Regions from separate parts of the Aneurinibacillus baijiui genome, predicted to be linked through region 3. Evidence: riboswitches for the same ligand, from Rfam matches in the RefSeq annotation. Region 3 holds a riboswitch; each other region holds the start of a gene.

Evidence for each region. A riboswitch is a leader RNA that binds a small molecule or an ion and turns the genes downstream of it on or off. The one in region 3 is predicted to bind S-adenosylmethionine.
Region 1: another riboswitch for S-adenosylmethionine. It lies ahead of AB3351_RS21680 (homoserine dehydrogenase); the one in region 3 lies ahead of AB3351_RS04420 (cyclase family protein).
Region 2: another riboswitch for S-adenosylmethionine. It lies ahead of AB3351_RS13525 (homocysteine synthase); the one in region 3 lies ahead of AB3351_RS04420 (cyclase family protein).
Region 4: another riboswitch for S-adenosylmethionine. It lies ahead of metH (methionine synthase); the one in region 3 lies ahead of AB3351_RS04420 (cyclase family protein).

The regions. Positions count from the first base shown of each region.
Region 1 is NZ_JBFTXJ020000018.1:48,945-53,237, forward strand. It holds gene AB3351_RS21675 (non-ribosomal peptide synthetase module) at 1-588, opposite strand; gene AB3351_RS21680 (homoserine dehydrogenase) at 838-2,139, opposite strand; SAM riboswitch class I at 2,242-2,354, opposite strand; gene AB3351_RS21685 (DUF1002 domain-containing protein) at 2,437-3,342, opposite strand; gene AB3351_RS21690 (YbjQ family protein) at 3,483-3,797, opposite strand; gene AB3351_RS21695 (putative bifunctional diguanylate cyclase/phosphodiesterase) at 3,883-4,293, opposite strand, start outside.
Region 2 is NZ_JBFTXJ020000006.1:182,226-186,518, forward strand. It holds gene AB3351_RS13505 (ABC transporter substrate-binding protein) at 1-220, shown strand, start outside; gene comER (late competence protein ComER) at 251-1,087, opposite strand; gene AB3351_RS13515 (DUF2533 family protein) at 1,190-1,438, opposite strand; gene AB3351_RS13520 (helix-hairpin-helix domain-containing protein) at 1,536-2,225, shown strand; SAM riboswitch class I at 2,325-2,428, shown strand; gene AB3351_RS13525 (homocysteine synthase) at 2,538-3,836, shown strand; gene AB3351_RS13530 (deoxycytidylate deaminase) at 3,976-4,293, shown strand, end outside.
Region 3 is NZ_JBFTXJ020000002.1:234,679-238,971, forward strand. It holds gene AB3351_RS04400 (DMT family transporter) at 1-656, opposite strand, end outside; gene AB3351_RS04405 (TetR/AcrR family transcriptional regulator) at 784-1,371, shown strand; gene AB3351_RS04410 (HXXEE domain-containing protein) at 1,389-1,934, shown strand; gene AB3351_RS04415 (hypothetical protein) at 1,945-2,148, shown strand; SAM riboswitch class I at 2,503-2,603, shown strand; gene AB3351_RS04420 (cyclase family protein) at 2,689-3,426, shown strand; gene AB3351_RS04425 (DinB family protein) at 3,519-4,004, shown strand.
Region 4 is NZ_JBFTXJ020000015.1:35,870-40,162, forward strand. It holds gene metH (methionine synthase) at 1-1,986, opposite strand, end outside; SAM riboswitch class I at 2,082-2,187, opposite strand; gene AB3351_RS20270 (HD-GYP domain-containing protein) at 2,248-3,330, opposite strand; gene AB3351_RS20275 (EamA family transporter) at 3,471-4,293, opposite strand, start outside.

The DNA of each region.
Region 1 (4,293 bases), on a different contig from region 3:
CTACGCTTCTGCTACAAATAACTGATGAGAGAGCTTCTCTAACTGACGATCGACGTCTTCTGTGGACAGATGAGCAGCAAGACGGCCATTGCGGAAATCAAGCAGTTGATCAATCTGTACCCGAAGCCATGCAATCTGGTCCTCCACTCCTCTCGCTTCAAAGAGACGCTGAAGGTCTCCTACCGTATCCCGGTATTCAAATACAAGCGATTGACTATCGCCTTTTTGCTCAATGATTTTCATTACTTTTCCTTCGTTGTAATGATAGATCATCGTATATGACGGATAGACACGGTGGACAACTGCGCTTCCTTTGAAGCGGCGTACAGCTTGTCGCATATGGTTGGCTAATTTCGCATCCCGGATGGTATAGCCGCCCTCAAAGGTATAGGTGGCACCAACCAGTTTAAAGGACAGGGGAATCAGGCGCTCCCTATCAAATAACACGATTTCTTTCTCGCCGTTCTCATACACTCGAACTTCTGATTTAAACTCTCCGGTTTGAAACATTTCGATAAAAGACTGCAGCTGTAATGTGCTTAACTCAAGGACAAGTTTCTTGTATTCGGTGGCTACTCGTTGAGCCATACAAATCTCTCCTATACATTTTTTCCTGCTGCTATTTATTATACCGAAAATCCATAACCATTCTCCAATCGCCTGTGCTATAGAAATAGAGAGTTTTTTATAGTTATAGAGAGATAAACGCTCTATATGGCGATTGATTCTTGCTGACATACGTTATATTATGAAAAATTACATTTTACTTTGTCTCGCGCACATTTTCGCCGTATTTATCCTTTCCACACAAACAAAGCACATATTCACAGCACATGATTATCGAGAAAGGGTCACACCCGCTTCTTCGATAGCGACAGCAAGGCTGTCATCGAGAATCGCACGAAGACGAAGCGAAGCCCCTACATGATCGGCAAACGCCTGCAGCACTTGTCTATCGGCTCCACTAAGTATCGCCGCGATATATGTGCCTTCTTTTGTTTGAAGTGTGTCCACTGCATGCAGAAAGCCGGCTTCCGCAGATAAGAATGAAAGAATCCGTTGCTTTGCTGAATCCTCAGCCTGCTGCGGTACTTCGTACAATGCCACCACCGATGCAACGTGCCGTACATCCTGCGCTTCTTCTTTTACCGTACGCACGTCCCGATCCGGCACAAATGTCGTTTTGCGCACGGCATTCAAAATATCCTCAACCATCGCACTTCCTGTCGGAAGCATACCTGCCCCTTTGCCTGTAAATAATAAATCGCCTACCACATCGCCGCTCACATATACCGCATTGTACTCATTCTTCACGCCAGCTAGTTGATGTCCGTATGGTACGAGTGTCGGAGCAACACGCAGGTCATAGCCGGAACCTCTCTCTTCTGCTGCTGCAAGCAGCTTGATCCGATAGCCAAGCTTTCCGTATAATTCAATCTCTTCTCCTGTAATGGACGTAATACCAATCCGCTCGCTGCCAATGGCCTGTGCATCGACACCAAAGCACAGACGTGCGATGATTTGGATTTTATTGAACGCATCATGTCCCTCCACATCAGCCGTCGGATCGGCTTCTGCAAATCCAAGCGCCTGCGCCTGCGCCAGCACATCATCATATGGTTGCTGTTCTTCTTCCATCTTGGTTAGAATGTAATTGGTCGTTCCATTTAAAATACCGTATATACGTGTAATACGGTTTGCATTCAGCAGTTGGCTGAGCACATTGAGAATCGGGATGCCGCCGCCTACGCTTGCCTCATACAGAAGGGAGACTTGCTGCGCTTCTGCCCTATCATGCAGGTGCGCACCATATGCCGCGATCAATTCCTTATTCGCGGATACGATATGGCACTTACGGCTGATCGCTTCTTCCATATAGCCAAGAGCTGGGTCAAGCCCACCCATCGCATCCACCACAATGTCAGCCCCCCTCTCCCAGATTTCTTCAATGTCTGTCGTAAGTAGATGGTGGGGCACTTCTACTTGCCGCGGCTTCTTACGATCACGCACCAATACACCTACCACTTCAAAGCGTGCGCCTGTCTGCCTCTCAATCCGTTGTGCATGTGTACGCAGAATCGTCACAATGCCGGACCCCACTGTTCCCAGCCCAAGTAGAGCAATCTTCCATGTCTTCATCTATGTTTCCTCCTCTGTTTTTTGTTTTCGCTTATGTATAATGCCATATAAAAAAACCCTCTTCCGGAGAAGAGGGTTGGATGCATAATGTACCAGGTCCTCCTCTCATCTGCCAAAGCATCAACTATGCTTTGATGGAATTAGCACCTTTCAGGCAGCGCCTGCGGTTGCTGAAGCTTCATCGGGCCATATCCCTCCGCTTCTCTAGATAAGAGTGTCTTACTGTTATTCATTTGTTTGAATTGTAAATTATCCTACCTTGTTTTCTTAGAAATGTCAAACTTAAACTCAACCTTATCATCTGAACCAGGCAAGGATCTGGTCTATGAGATTCTTTAGGAACGTGAGAATTTCCTGTACCAGTGACTTGGCTTCCGGGTTACTATTCAGAAAATCCTGTACCTGCCCTTTATAGCTAGAAATCTGATCCAATGCTTTGTTCCAGTCGATATTAAGGTCTTGAATTTTGCGCAGAATGCTTACCAGTGATTCAATTTCAGCATCAGAGAGCTGAAGGCCCATCTGATTGGCTACGTTGCGGATCATCTCACGCAATTGATCATCCGTCATATTGCCGGTTTGCTTGGCAAGCTCGGCTTTCAGACGGGTCAAAAGTTCAGCCGCCTTCTCCTTATCACCGATTTGCTCCCCGATTTTTGCGGTGGTGACCATTTCTTCATTAGCGACTTTTTTCTGATTCTCATCAATCTTGGTGCCTGTAACCGTCTCATACGCTTTCATGATACCGGTCAACGCCGCCGTGCCGGATACACGGAATGGCGCATCAATCTTTACATTCGCATCCTTTACACCAGCAGTCGCCAGTGCATTCTCATACATGGCCTTGCTGACCCAAGTTATATTGTTTGTTTCTACATGAATGCCTTGGCCCGGCTCTGCAAGCTGAATCATTGCCGATGAAAGGGCTCGGCTCCCAATTACACTTTTGCTCAACAGACCGTCAAGATATTTATGTTCCTCTTGATTCGTTACAGTAAGCTCCTGGGCATTGCTCGGCGCTCCAAAACGACTTTGAATTTGTTGTTTCTGTGTCGATGTCAAATCTTTACCGTATGTTACGATGGTATCTCCTGGCGCTGCGTCCGCATATGCGGTCGCTGTCGTTAGAAGAAAAAGAAGCAGGGCTAAAAACAGCTTCCTCACTTCCGTCACTCCTCCCCAATGAAAAAATAGCTTGTGCATTATGAATGTATTCCCCTCACGCCAGAACAGAACACGCCCGGCGCACAATGCACCTTTGGCAGCATGTGGGGGCATTCACATCTTCTGATTATAGCACAGGAAGGAAAAGAAGAAAGAACCTTATTCCTATGCAGCCCGCATCATCGAATGCGAACAGCTGTACCTGTGGCAACACACAGCATCATGCCCTCACGCAGCGTTTCAAAATCAAGGTCGACGCCGATGATCGCATTCGCTCCGAGGCGACGTGCTTTTTCTTTCATTTCCTGCATCGCAATCTCTCTTCCTTCAGCCAGCTTATTCTCATAAGCGCCGCTTCTGCCGCCCACGATGTCTGTAATACCTGCTAGAAAGTCCCGGACGACGTTTGCCCCCATAATCGCTTCGCCTGATACAATATCAAGGTACTCTTCAATTTCTTTTCCTTGCAGCGTACTGGTCGTTGTTACAATCATATTCGATCCCTCCGTATTATATAGATGGTATTCATTGGCTTCTCATTTTACTTACGTGGAAACAAAACAAAAGGTTGCGTCCACTTCAAAGACCAACGCTCCTTTTGGCTGCCTGCTGCAATTGTTTGCGCTGCTTTTCAAAATCAGCCGCAGGCATCGGCTTACTAAAATAATAGCCCTGTACTTCATCGCAATGTTGGCGCTGCAGAAAATGAAGCTGCTCTACATCTTCTACACCTTCAGCGATTACTTCAAGCCCGAGATTATGCGCCATGGAAATAATCGTTTCCACAATACTTGCATCATTTGGGTCCGTCATAATATCGCGCACAAACGACTGGTCTATTTTCAGCCGATGGATGGCGAACTTTTTTAAATAATTGAGCGAGCTATACCCTGTTCCAAAATCATCAATACTGATCTGTACACCTAGTTCATGCAGCTGCTTCAGTGTCGGGATAGCATAGTCGACATCCATGGTCATCGTCTCGGTAAT
Region 2 (4,293 bases), on a different contig from region 3:
GGTAAAACGAGGTGCAGTGGCTACCTACGGCATTGATTACTATAAGCTGGGCCGACAAACCGGAGTCATGGCTGCTCGTGTGCTAAAAGGCGAGAAGCCGGGTGCAATCCCGGTAGAAACCCTAAAGGATGTACAATTGATTGTCAATGAAGCTGCAGCGAAAGCCGCCGGCCTATCTGTTCCTGACAAACTAAAAGCCGCCGCTGAAGTCATCAAGTAATCAGAACTGCACCAAAAAACTCCTTCCCTGTTAGTGGAAGGAGTTTTTTTTGTCAGCAAACGATTCTTTTACTTCGAGTACATCCACATCGAATTTACGGTGTGTTGCTTCGATTAGGTGAGTGAATACGTCCCGTGTCTCCCTATCAAGCACGTGCAGTCCAATTCCAGTAACACCACCAGGCACACATACCTTAGCTTGTAAGGTGGGCAGAGAAAAGCGCCCGTCTTCTAAAAGCCGTCCCATACCGATTACCATCTCTGTCATAAGTCTGGTTGCCTCTTTCTCTGTTATGGTGGTCTCCGCAGCAGCGCTGTCGATAAAACGCTGTAGTAGAAAACTGAAGAATGCTGGACCGCAGCTAACAATATCAGAAGAGATGCGCGTTGCTTCTTCTTCAATTTCGATAGGTGTACTAATGTTGGATAACAATGATAGCAGCATCGTGCGATCCTTGTCATGCAGTCGGCTACCGAACGTCACAAGCGAAGCACCGCTGAGCGCTGTATTCGTAATGCTTGGAATCACCCGGGCTACTTTACAGTGGGAATGAGCTTCAAGCTGCCGAATTCCGACAGAGCTTGTAATGGAGAGAACAAGCTTCTCCGGTGTCAAATACGGTGCAATCTCATCAAGCACAGTTCGATATTCCAGTGGCTTGGTACAGAGGAACAGCACGTCCGCCATCTTCGCAACAATCATGTTGGCTCCGGTATCAATTCCGGGATGTTTTTTGACAAGCGTCCGCAGCTTCTCCGGTGTCCGGTTCGAGGCAATGATACGCTCAGGCGGCACGGCACCGGATTCAATAAAGGCTTCAATGAGAATTGTCCCCATACTTCCCGTTCCGATAAAGCCAATCTGCATCCTGATTCCCCCCGGCAATATGATTGATTAATGTGTATGGGGAAGAAAAGGAATTCAGTACACATATTTTTCTACATGTGCTAAAATGGAATTGATTGGTAATTATTTGCATAATTCACGTACCATGTCCGCGGTAACAACCTTGCGGGGAGGCAGGTGGTGGCGTTGGGCCAATTGATTGATCTGGTGTGTGACTTCATTGATTGAATCGACATTCATCTCTTCCCCCTGCTTATATTGTTCGATAGCTTCCTCAATTCTTGATTCCCGCATTGCGTCTAGCTTGCGGTACAGGGTAATGTATTCGGCTTGTTTAGCCGAGTGTGCAGTAATGGCTTCATGAACACTCATAAGTATATCCTCCTTTTTCTTATCACTTTCAGAATGTTTATATGAAAATTATAGGTAATCTGTTGGAAAACCACAAGTAAGGGAGAGAAGGTCGCGTATGCAGTGGTCTTGGAACAAAAAAAAGTGGACTGGTAGTAGTATATGTCTTCTTATTCTTGGTAGTAGTGTTTATTTTTATAACATGGAAAATACACCGCAAGAGCATCCGTTGGCCTTCAGCGAGGCAAAACCGTCTGTACAGGAGGATGCTAGACAGGAACAGCAGAGCGCAGAGGTAAAGCAAAACCCCGATCCAACAAGGCAGACAACGGTTCCTGCTCCTACCACCTTTGTGATTGATGTAAAAGGCGCAGTCGTCTCTCCTGGTGTATATACGTTATCTGCAGATGCAAGGGTCTATCAAGCAATTGGGATGGCAGGCGGCCTTCTGCCCGAAGCGGATGCCAAGCAAGTTAATGGAGCGCAGAAGCTAGTCGATGGTATGATGATCTATATCCCGCTCAAAGGAGAGCAAATATCGCCAGCAGGACATGCGACTCCAGGCTCTGTGACAGGCAGTACACCAGCGGTCGGAACGCAGGGTAAGGAAGAGGCGAAAGTTGATCTTAATACGGCAACAGTAGAACAGCTTCAGACCATACCGGGAATTGGACCGCGCAAGGCTGAGGCGATTGTGCAGTATAGAGAAGAGCATGGCCCGTTCAAAACGATAGATTCGTTAACAGGTGTAGCTGGGATAGGGGCTAAGACAGTAGAGAAAATGCGAGCCGGAATTTTTGTACAATAAAAATTTTCTAATTAAGTTGACAGGTCGGAATAGTGAGCCTATAATAAGAGCAAGAAACGCATACGAAAACATAAGCAACACAGTACAATTTTATAGTATCTCTTATCGAGAGAGGCGGAGGGACTGGCCCGATGAAGCCCGGCAACCGGCATGAAGTGCAAGGTGCTAAATCCAGCAAAGCAGTATGCTTTGGAAGATGAGAGCGATGGTACATACCTGCCTATCCGACCCTCTTCTTCTCAAAGAAGAGGGTTTTTATTTTGGTACCTCGCCCGAAACAAAAAAATTAGGTATTGAGGAGGAAGATTGAAAATGGCAGAAGAACGCACATTCAATTTTGAGACAGTATGCTTACATGGAGGACAAGAGGTGGACCCGACAACGCTATCGCGTGCGGTACCGATTTATCAAACATCGTCCTATGTATTCAAAGACACGGAGCATGCAGCCAACCTGTTTGCACTTAAGGAATTCGGCAATATTTATACACGTATTATGAATCCGACACAGGATACGTTTGAGAATCGGATTGCACAGCTTGAAGGGGGGGTTGGTGCGCTGGCGGTCGCATCCGGTCAGGCGGCGATCACCTTCTCGATCCTTAATATTGCCCATGCGGGAGATGAGGTTGTTGCTTCAAGCAACCTGTATGGCGGAACATACAACCTGTTCGCTCATACTCTGCCAAAGCTTGGCATCACAGTAAAGTTCGTGAATCCAGAAAACACGGATGAAATTCGCGCAGCTATCACGGACAAAACAAAAGCGCTGTACACGGAAACAATTGGCAATCCGCGTACGGATGTCGTTGATCTAGAAGTATTGGCTGGGATTGCACACGAGAATGGAATCCCGTTCATTGTAGACAATACATTCGCAACACCATATTTGTGCCGCCCGATTGAATTCGGTGCTGACATTGTCGTACATTCCGCTACCAAATTCATCGGCGGACACGGAACATCCATCGGTGGTGTAATTGTCGATTCTGGTAAATTTGACTGGAACAATGGCAAATTCCCAGGTCTTACTGAACCAGATCCAAGCTATCATGGTGTCGTATACACAGAGGCGGTTGGAAATCTTGCCTATATTATTAAAGCTCGCGTACAACTGCTGCGTGATCTTGGCGCTGCGGTATCGCCATTTAATTCCTGGCTGTTCCTCCAAGGCTTAGAGACGCTTCATCTGCGTATGGACCGTCATGTGGAGAACGCAAAAAAAGTAGCGCAATACTTGGAAAATCACGAACTGGTAGAATGGGTGAACTACGCGGGGCTTGAGAGCAATCAATACTATGAGCGCGCACAGAAATACTTGCCAAAAGGTGCGGGGTCTATCTTTACCTTTGGGATTAAGGGTGGCTTAGAAGAAGGCAAACGGTTCATTAATAGCTTAAAGCTTCTCTCTCATCTTGCAAACGTCGGCGATGCAAAAACGCTTGTGATTCACCCTGCAAGCACAACGCATCAGCAACTGACCGAAGAACAGCAGGTAGCAGCGGGCGTATCACCGGATATGATCCGTCTCTCCATCGGCATTGAATCTGTCGATGATATTATTGCCGATCTTGAACAGGCACTTAAGGCAAGCCAACTGGCTGCAGTATAATAAAATCAGCAGGAGGAAGGACAGGAGAAGGTAGCCTGTCCTTTTTCTGTTGCAGTAGTGGTTTATCTGATTATCAGTTATCATAATAAGAGATCATGCAAATTGAGGTAGAAGAAAGAGAGGAAGGAGAGGGAGGCAGATGGATACACGCAAGTCTTGGGATGAATACTTTATGGATCTGGCCTATATGGCCGCCACCCGTGCAACATGTCCGCGCCGCCATGTTGGCGCAGTCCTGACACGGAATCGAAAGGTATTGGGTACCGCATACAATGGGAGCCCAAGCGGAGTCGATTCCTGCCTGGATGTTGGCTGTATGCTTCATAATTATTACGAGACGAATACAGATGGAGCGATCATAGAGAAGCAGAAATGTATCCGTACGATTCATGCGGAACAGAATTTACTTCTTTTTACCGATCAGGCGGATCGGCAGGGGGCGGCGGTATATGTCACT
Region 3 (4,293 bases):
CCAAGTCCGATGACAGCAAAAATAGAAAGAGGATCGAGCAGCAGCATAGGAGTGAGGGGCTCTGTTATAAGCATTCCCACAATACCTGCGACCGCGCCGAACAGCAGGGAGTAAAACGTGATCGCCAGCACGCTGATGCCGGATAAGAACCGCTTCGTATAGTGCGAAGCAAAACCATAGCTTAACGTTGCCAGTACCATGGTTCCGACACCAATGAAGCGTTGTCCCAACAGGTCTCCAATCTGGAAATTCATCAATGTTACAATACCGAAAAAACCAACGAAAATACCGACCCACTGTTTTTTGGTAAGCGTGGCCGAAAACAGTAAAAAACCGAGCAATCCTGTCCAAAGCGGTGTCGTCGCATTAAGCACGGAGGCGGTGCTGCTGTCTATTTGGGTTTCGCTTAGCGAGATCATTCCCCAGGGGAAGGCTGCATTACAAATTCCCACTACCGCTATAGATCCCCAGGGCAGCTTTGTAGGAAATTCCCTCCGCTTCCACCAAACCGCTGGCAAAAGAATAAGAGCACCGGCCAGACACCGCAAAAACACGGTTCCCCATACGCCCGCAGGCTCAAGCAACCACTTCATAAACACAAATGATAATCCCCAGATAAAGCTAAGGCCGAGTAAAGTGCTGTATAAACGAATCATCTTCTTGCTCCTTTTCACAAAATTTCTTTCATTATGAAATAATTTCGCTGCAGGGTCTTTTCATATCTTGCTTTTTTATTTTATCAACTTATAATGTAAGTAAGTACTTGCATTAAGGAGAGTGTTGATGGAAAAGGATATACAGGATACAAGAGAGAGAATTTTGCAGGCGGCTACTGCCTTGATGAAGGTGCACGGCTTTAAAGGGGTGACAACCAAAGCAATCGCTGGTGAGGCAGGCGTCAATGAGGTTACACTATTTCGTCATTTCGGCAGCAAAAAAGCGATTCTTGAAGCAATTATCAAACAGTGGACGTTAGACCGCAGTGTGCTGGAGCAGGTAAAGCAGCAGATTTCGTGGGAGCTTGAAAAGGATTTGCATTTATTTGCATCCGCTTACCAGAAGTTTGTCCGTGAGCATCAAGAAATCATTATGATTATCATCAAAGAGATCAGCTCCTTTCCGGGGCTTGATGAGAAGTGGGCTGCGGTGCCGGGATTGCTGAAGCAGCTTCTGCTTGAATATCTGCAAGAGATGCAGGCGAGAGAAGAGATTATAGATACGAATCTAGAGGCACAGGCTCTGGCATTTTTATGGATGAACATGGGGATGTTTATGTCGCAGCGTCTTCTAGGAGAAAGAATGATGTCTATGCAGCCGGAGGAATTCCTGGATGCGAGCATTCATACTTTTGTGCGCGGACTTCAGCGGTAAAAGAGGAGGATGAGGGGATGCTGCTCGATAGCATTAATATGTATACATGGATTTGGCTGTTTCTCATTGTGTTCATGCTGCATGATTTTGAAGAAATTATTACCGTGGAGACATGGCTTACCAAAAACAAAACGAAGGTGCTTCATCGGTTTCCCTCGCTTGTCACACGGTATCAAGCAGTGTTTGAACGACGGTTTGCCATGAAGACAGCGCAATTTTCGTTTGCGGTGGCCTGGATTTTTGTCCTTCTCTCGGTGATTACGTTTTATACGAGCCAGACACTAGCGTATGGTGGCTCTTTCCTGTTTTATGTTGCTGCCCTGCACGTATTGTTCGGCAATGTGTGGACGCATGTAATCCAGAGTGTGGTGCTGCGCGGGTATACACCGGGCGTAGTAACGGCAGTCATACTCGCTCTTCCATACACTCTATATATGTACAGCCGCCTGCTTGCAGAAGGGTATATTACATGGTCGCTAATCTGGATTGCCGTTCCTTTAAGCATTGTGCTGCTTCCGGTTGTTTTCTTCGGCTTACTTCTTGGGCGCAAGTGCATTTCATAGGAGGTTGGAGATGGGCTTTATTTTTTTGATTGCCTTTGGCATTGGATTGTTTGGTTTGGGCTGTCTGATTGTTGGCGGGTACTTGGTTCATCGAGCCTTACGGAAAAAGAACTGGCTGCCCTGTCTTGGTACAGTCTTATTATGGTGGATCGCCTGGGAATGTCTCTCGTTTTTCTGGGAGATCTACATCGGTGTACGAAATTTTACGCCATAAGAAGGTACAGCGAAACGAAAACAGCCGGTTCCTAGCGGAACCGACTGTTTTTTACTCTGCTATGGGGTGGTGCTATTCAGTAGTGAAGCGGTTTCTGGCGTGCGTTCCAATCGCCAGCGCAGTAAACCCTCCGTTCAACGCAAGCCCTATTCTTTCCTTCAAAGTCGCTGATAAGTATGCCATACTTCCTCAGTCCCTTCTGTTAGGAGTGTACTAGCTTGTACTTTTATATTACCCCCTGTCTACGCAAATAAAACATAAAAAGAAAAAAGTGAAGGTATTTCTTTAATTTTCCTATTCGTTATTGACTTTTAAAGTCGTAGCGATGTTTAATAGTAAATAAACTTTATAGCATTCTTATCAAGAGAGGCAGAGGGACTGGCCCGAGGAAGCCTCAGCAACAGACTTTGGAAGTACTGTGCTAACTCCAGAAGCATGCAGGCTGAAGATAAGAAGAGTCATTTAATGTGATACTGGCACCTCTTCTCATTTTGGTAGGAAGGGGTTTTTTAGTATAAAAAATATAGTGGGGTGAGCGGTATGTCAAACGATGTAATGAACGCATTGAAGCTGCTAAAAGAAAAGGAGTGGGTGGATTTAACCCATACATTCGGTCCGGATTCACCGCATTTTTCGGCATTTCCTTCCGCTGAATTCAAGACATTATTTACGCACGATGATGGATTCTTTGCACAAAGCTTTACATTTGCGGGACAGTATGGCACTCATCTTGACGCACCGATTCATTTTGTCAGAAATACACGATATCTAGATGAACTGGGATTAAAGGAGCTGGTTCTGCCGCTCGTTGTGATTGATAAATCAAAGGAAGCGGAAAAAAATCATGATTTTACCCTGACGGTGGACGATATTGTGACATTTGAAGAGGAATACGGAAGGATTGACGAGGGGACATTTGTTGCTCTGCGTACCGACTGGAGCAAGCGCTGGCCTGATAAGGAAGCTTTTGAAAATAAGGATACGGACGGTAATAACCATGCGCCTGGCTGGTCGGTGGAAGCGTTAACCTTTTTATTTGAAGAAAGAAAAGTAAAAGCAATAGGCCATGAAACATTTGATACGGACTCGGCTGTTGATTTTCAAAAGAACGGGTCGCTTCTAGGAGAGTATTATGTATTGGAACAGGATACATATCAGGTGGAATTGTTAACGAATTTAGACAAGGTACCGGCAAAAGGGGCAGTGATTTTTAATATTGTTCCCAAACCGAAGAAAGCATCAGGGTTTCCGGTGCGTTCCTTTGCGGTGCTGCCATAGAGCGGTGAAGTAGGTGAAAAAAGGATTTTGCAATACAAAATACGAAATATAGTTGTACATGGAATCAAAATTTTGGAAAGCGGGGGATGGGTGTGATTCATGATGTGGGGGAGTTTGCGAAGTTTTTGGATGGCGTGCGTAAACGCACCATGCAGTATGTTGGCACAGTTCCAAATTCGATTCTGGAATGGAAGCCGGCGGAAGGAAAGTTTTCGACAGGGGATATTCTGCGCCATCTGGGTTCCTCTCAACTCATGTTTTTATCTGTATTGGAGCACGGGGAATGGAACTACCCCGGTCATGACAGTAGTAAAGGAGAAGATATAGAAGGAATTACTCGCTACCTTGAAGCCTGTCATAGCCAACTGATGAACGGATTGTCGGCTTTAGGAAATGAGCTGTTGGCAAAAAAAGTGCCTACACTGCATGGACATGAGGTAAGCTCGTGGAGGATTATGATGGCATTGGTAGAGCATGAGATGCATCATCGGGGCCAGCTCTCAACATACCTTCAAATGAATGGCATCGAGCCGCCGCAAATTTTTGGCCTAAAAATTGAACAGGTTCAAAAAGGATAGTGTCTTATAGGAAAGAACGACCATCATATTGTTGAGAAAGTCATTGCTTAAGCCAGGTATACTTACTGGATAAAACGACAAGGGATATTGTTGTTGTATATTTAATTGATGCGCTGTAATGATGAACTTCCTTATCCCTAATTTTTTCTTCTTATCAAACCCATGATAACAAACAAATCAGTGTATAAACAGAATGCATGAAAGTCCCAACATAGTTGAAGACCCAACGTCAATCATCTCATCTTAGAAAGTAGGTGAAGTGAGTATAATTAATGTTTACCTAAGCTCT
Region 4 (4,293 bases), on a different contig from region 3:
AATGTCAAGCGGCGCATATATACCAAGTGCCTCTTCAAGATCTGGAAGTAACCCTTCCTTCGTTCCTTCAACAACATAACGGGCAAGCCTTTCTTCTAGTGTGAGGTTCGATACTTCTTCGTTTTTCTCTATTTTTTTCTCCCGGTAAAAGGCGGTAAATGTCGCCAACGCCTCATCCGTTGTCTCAAACAACAGCGTTTCGGAAAGCCTTCGCTCTTCATCTGAAATCGAAGCGAAGCGCTGCAGCTTCTCCGTATTTACAATCGCATAATCGAGGCCGGCTTTGGTGCAGTGATATAAGTACACAGCATTCAGCACCTCCCGTCCTGCCGGGGGCAATCCGAACGATACGTTACTCACACCTAGAATGGTCTGGCACTCCGGCAGCTTTTCTTTGATCAGGCGAATGCCCTCTACCGTCTCTTTGGCTGAACCAATATACGCCTCATCCCCTGTTCCTACGGGAAATACCAGCGGATCAAAAATCAGGTCACGTGGAGAAAGACCGTACTTCCCTACCAGCAGATCATAAGAACGTGCCGCCACCTCAAGCTTTCTCTCTTTCGTTACCGCCATCCCCTTCTCATCAATCGTGCCAACAACTACGGCCCCGCCGAACTTCCGCAAAAGCGGTGCTACCTCAGCGAAGCGTTCTTCTCCGTCCTCTAGATTAATGGAATTAATGATCGCTTTACCTTGTGAATACTTCAATGCTAACGCGATGACATTCGGATCGGTAGAGTCAATCATCAGCGGTACTTTTACTTTGCGTACAACAAACTTCAGAAAGGATTCCATATCCTCCACTTCATCCCGATCCGGGTCTGCAAGACAAATATCAATCACATGGGCGCCCTTCTTTACCTGAGCACGCGCAACCTCTGAGGCCTCTTCATACTTGCCTTCCTTAATCAAATCACGGAATTTCTTTGAGCCGATAACGTTCGTACGCTCTCCGACCATCAATGGGCGGTTATCCTCCTCAAGATAGACCGGTTCGATGCCGGATACGGCATGAGTGTGCAGACCCTGTGCAACACGCGGTTTATACGCTTGAAGCGCTTCGGCAATGGCGCGGATATGGTCCGGCGTTGTACCGCAGCAGCCGCCCGCCACATTAATCCAGCCTTGTTCGGCGAATCCGGCCAGTTTGGCCGCCAGTGCCTGCGGCGATTCATGATAGTGTCCGTCTTCATCCGGCAGACCGGCATTCGGATAACAGCTAACTGCACAGCTCGCCATGCCGGACAGTGTACGAATATGATCGCGCATGAACTCGGGTCCTGTCGCACAGTTTAATCCGACTGAAACCGGTTGAAGATGCTCTAATGAAATATAGAATGCTTCGATATTCTGACCAGCAAGCGTCGTACCCATCGGCTCAATCGTACCGGAGATCATCACCGGTACCTTGCGTCCGGCCGCTTCGAATGCATGCTGAATTCCAATCCCACCAGCCTTCACATTAAGCGTATCCTGTGCCGTCTCTAAGAGAAGAACATCGACACCGCCCTCAATCAGCGCAAGTGCCTGTTCATAGTACGTCTCGATTAATTCTTCAAACGTTACGCCGCCTGTCACCGATAATGTCTTGGTCGTCGGGCCGATTGAGCCAGCCGCATAGCGAGGCCAGTCAAGTGTTGAATACGCATCGACCGCTTCACGCGCTAACTTGGCAGCGGCTAGATTAATCTCTCTTGAACGGTCCTGCACATCATATTCCGCAAGTACGATCGAGGTAGCGCCGAAGGTATTCGTTTCGATAATATCTGCACCTGCTTCCAGGTACGTGTCATGAATGCTGCGGATAAGATCCGGGCGTGTAAGATTAAGTATCTCATTACAGCCTTCATAATGCTCTCCGCCGAAATCTTCCGGGCCAAGGTTCGCCTGCTGCAGCATTGTACCCATCGCTCCATCAATTACCAGAATTTTCTGCTTTAACTGTGTCTCTATTGGCAGTTTCTTCAGTGCTGTTTCATTCATTCTTATCATCCCTTCCGACTCCAATTTTCTATATATAATAAAAAAAGACCCCCTGAAAGAAGGAAGGTCTCTGAGTTCAATAAAAATCAGCGCACTCCTTATCTCCCAGGAAAAAATCCTGCTGGAATTGGCACCGTGTACACGTACATACCGGTTGCCGGGCTTCATCGGGCCAGTCCCTCAGCCTACTCTTGATAAGAAACGATATAAGTTTTCATTTTTCTTATTATTGATCAATGAATGAAAAGAGTCAATAGATAATTATATTGTTCGTACAATTACAATATTTGTCCGCTGCTGTAAATTTACTTCATACGGAGAAGATACAGGTGTACCATCTTTCTCTTCAACAATGCGTACGATCGGCCTGTGAACAGCTTTTGGATCAACAGAAGAGACAACACCCACCTGTCCCGTATTCAAGACTACAGTAGATGAAACCGGATACACGGCAATGTGCTTGACGAACAACCGCACCAATTCAAGATTAAATAACGAATTCCCAGCGGCAAATAAGTATTCTGTCGCTTCATTCGGCGTATAATGCTGGCGATACGAACGGTGTGATGTGAGTGCATCATACACATCTGCCATGCCAACTATCTGCGCATATTCATGAATTTGATTATTCTGCAATTTTCGCGGATATCCTGATCCATCATATCGCTCATGATGCTGAAGCGCACAATGTGCGGATAATAATGAGATGTCATACTGATAGCGCAACAGGTTGAACCCTTCTTCCGTATGCTTCTCCACCCGCATCTTCTCTTCTGGATTCAGCGCGGTCTTTTTGTTCCATAATTCTTTGGGAAGCATCGTCATTCCAATATCAAACAGCAGAGCCCCTACTCCCAAATCAACCAATTGATCACGATTATATCCCTTAGCAAGCCCGATAATTCCTGCAAGCACCGCTACATTTACAGAGTGATGAAACAAATATCCATCAAGTGAATGTAGATTTACCAGATTCACCAGCACTTCTTTTCGTCCGCTCAAATCGCCTAGAATATTACCGAATACATCGCGGAATGTCTTTCCCATATCCGGTATAGAGGTTCTTCCCTTTACTTTCGGTTGATCCATTAGTCCTGTCATTGTCTTGTAGACGGTTTCGACCGCTTTGCGCCGTGTTGTATCGTCAATCACGTCCTCTGGTATGATATCGTCCGTATGCTTATCTTCAATATATACGGTATCAATTCCCATGTCTTTTAAGCGCTCAATGTATCGCTGACTAAGCTCAAGGCCTGTACCGAGCAGGACATGACCCGTCTCTGAGAGGATCGTTTTCGCTATCTTATCTCCTGGTTTTACGGAGCTAATATGTAATTTTTTCACGTAGCAAACCCTACTTTCCTGAACTTTTCTGTCTGAAACTTTCTACCCTATCAAATTGTAGCACAGGTATTTAGGTTTATTACCAAAAACTTATAACAAAAAAAACCATCCCTATGAATAAAGGATGGTCTTCTACCATGCTATATCTTAGTCAGGACGAGCCCAAGCAGGGCCGTACATATTCCATATACCTGATAGGGTCTTAGTTTTTCTTTAAACAGGTAGTATCCCATCAGGATAACGACCAAGCAATTCAGGCTCACTACCGGAAAGACGATGCTTGCAATACCGGTCTGCAGCGCATAAAAGTAGCAGCTGAAGCCGACTACGCTCAATACGCCTACCAGACTTCCGATCTTCGCTTCTTTTAGGCGAATTGGCTCCCGGCCTAATCCTATCGCCAAATACAAGCTGCCCCCTCCATACATGGCTAAAAGCATATCCATCGAACTAATATGTAGCTGCGAGGACTGCTTCATTAGTATTCCAAGTATGCCAAAAGAAAAGAATGCGAAGGCAACACGTCCAAGCCATGGCAAGTAATTTGTATTGCTTTTGGAACCGGGCGTATATTGAATGACCATTGCCGATCCCATCATGCATAGAATACCAATCCAGTGAAGAAAAGGAATTTGTTCATGAAAAATGACGCCCGCTGCAAGTACCGGGAAGATTGCATTGGCTGCAATCAAAGGTGACGTGAGGCTAGCTGGCCCTTTTTCAAACGCTCTTGCCATCTGAATATTGCCGTTCGCGTTCAAGACCCCGATCAGACTTCCAAGCAGAATGGAGGTAAGATTCGGGTGCAGCGTGTGCGAAAGTAAACCCGCACTTAAAATGATTAAAAATGCAATGAAATAAAAGAAAAATTGAATGTTAACCTTGGAAAAACCGCGAGAGGTGCTCCACTTTATAATCGTATTGTTGACGCCAAAACACACCGCAGTAATCAAGGCTGCAAAA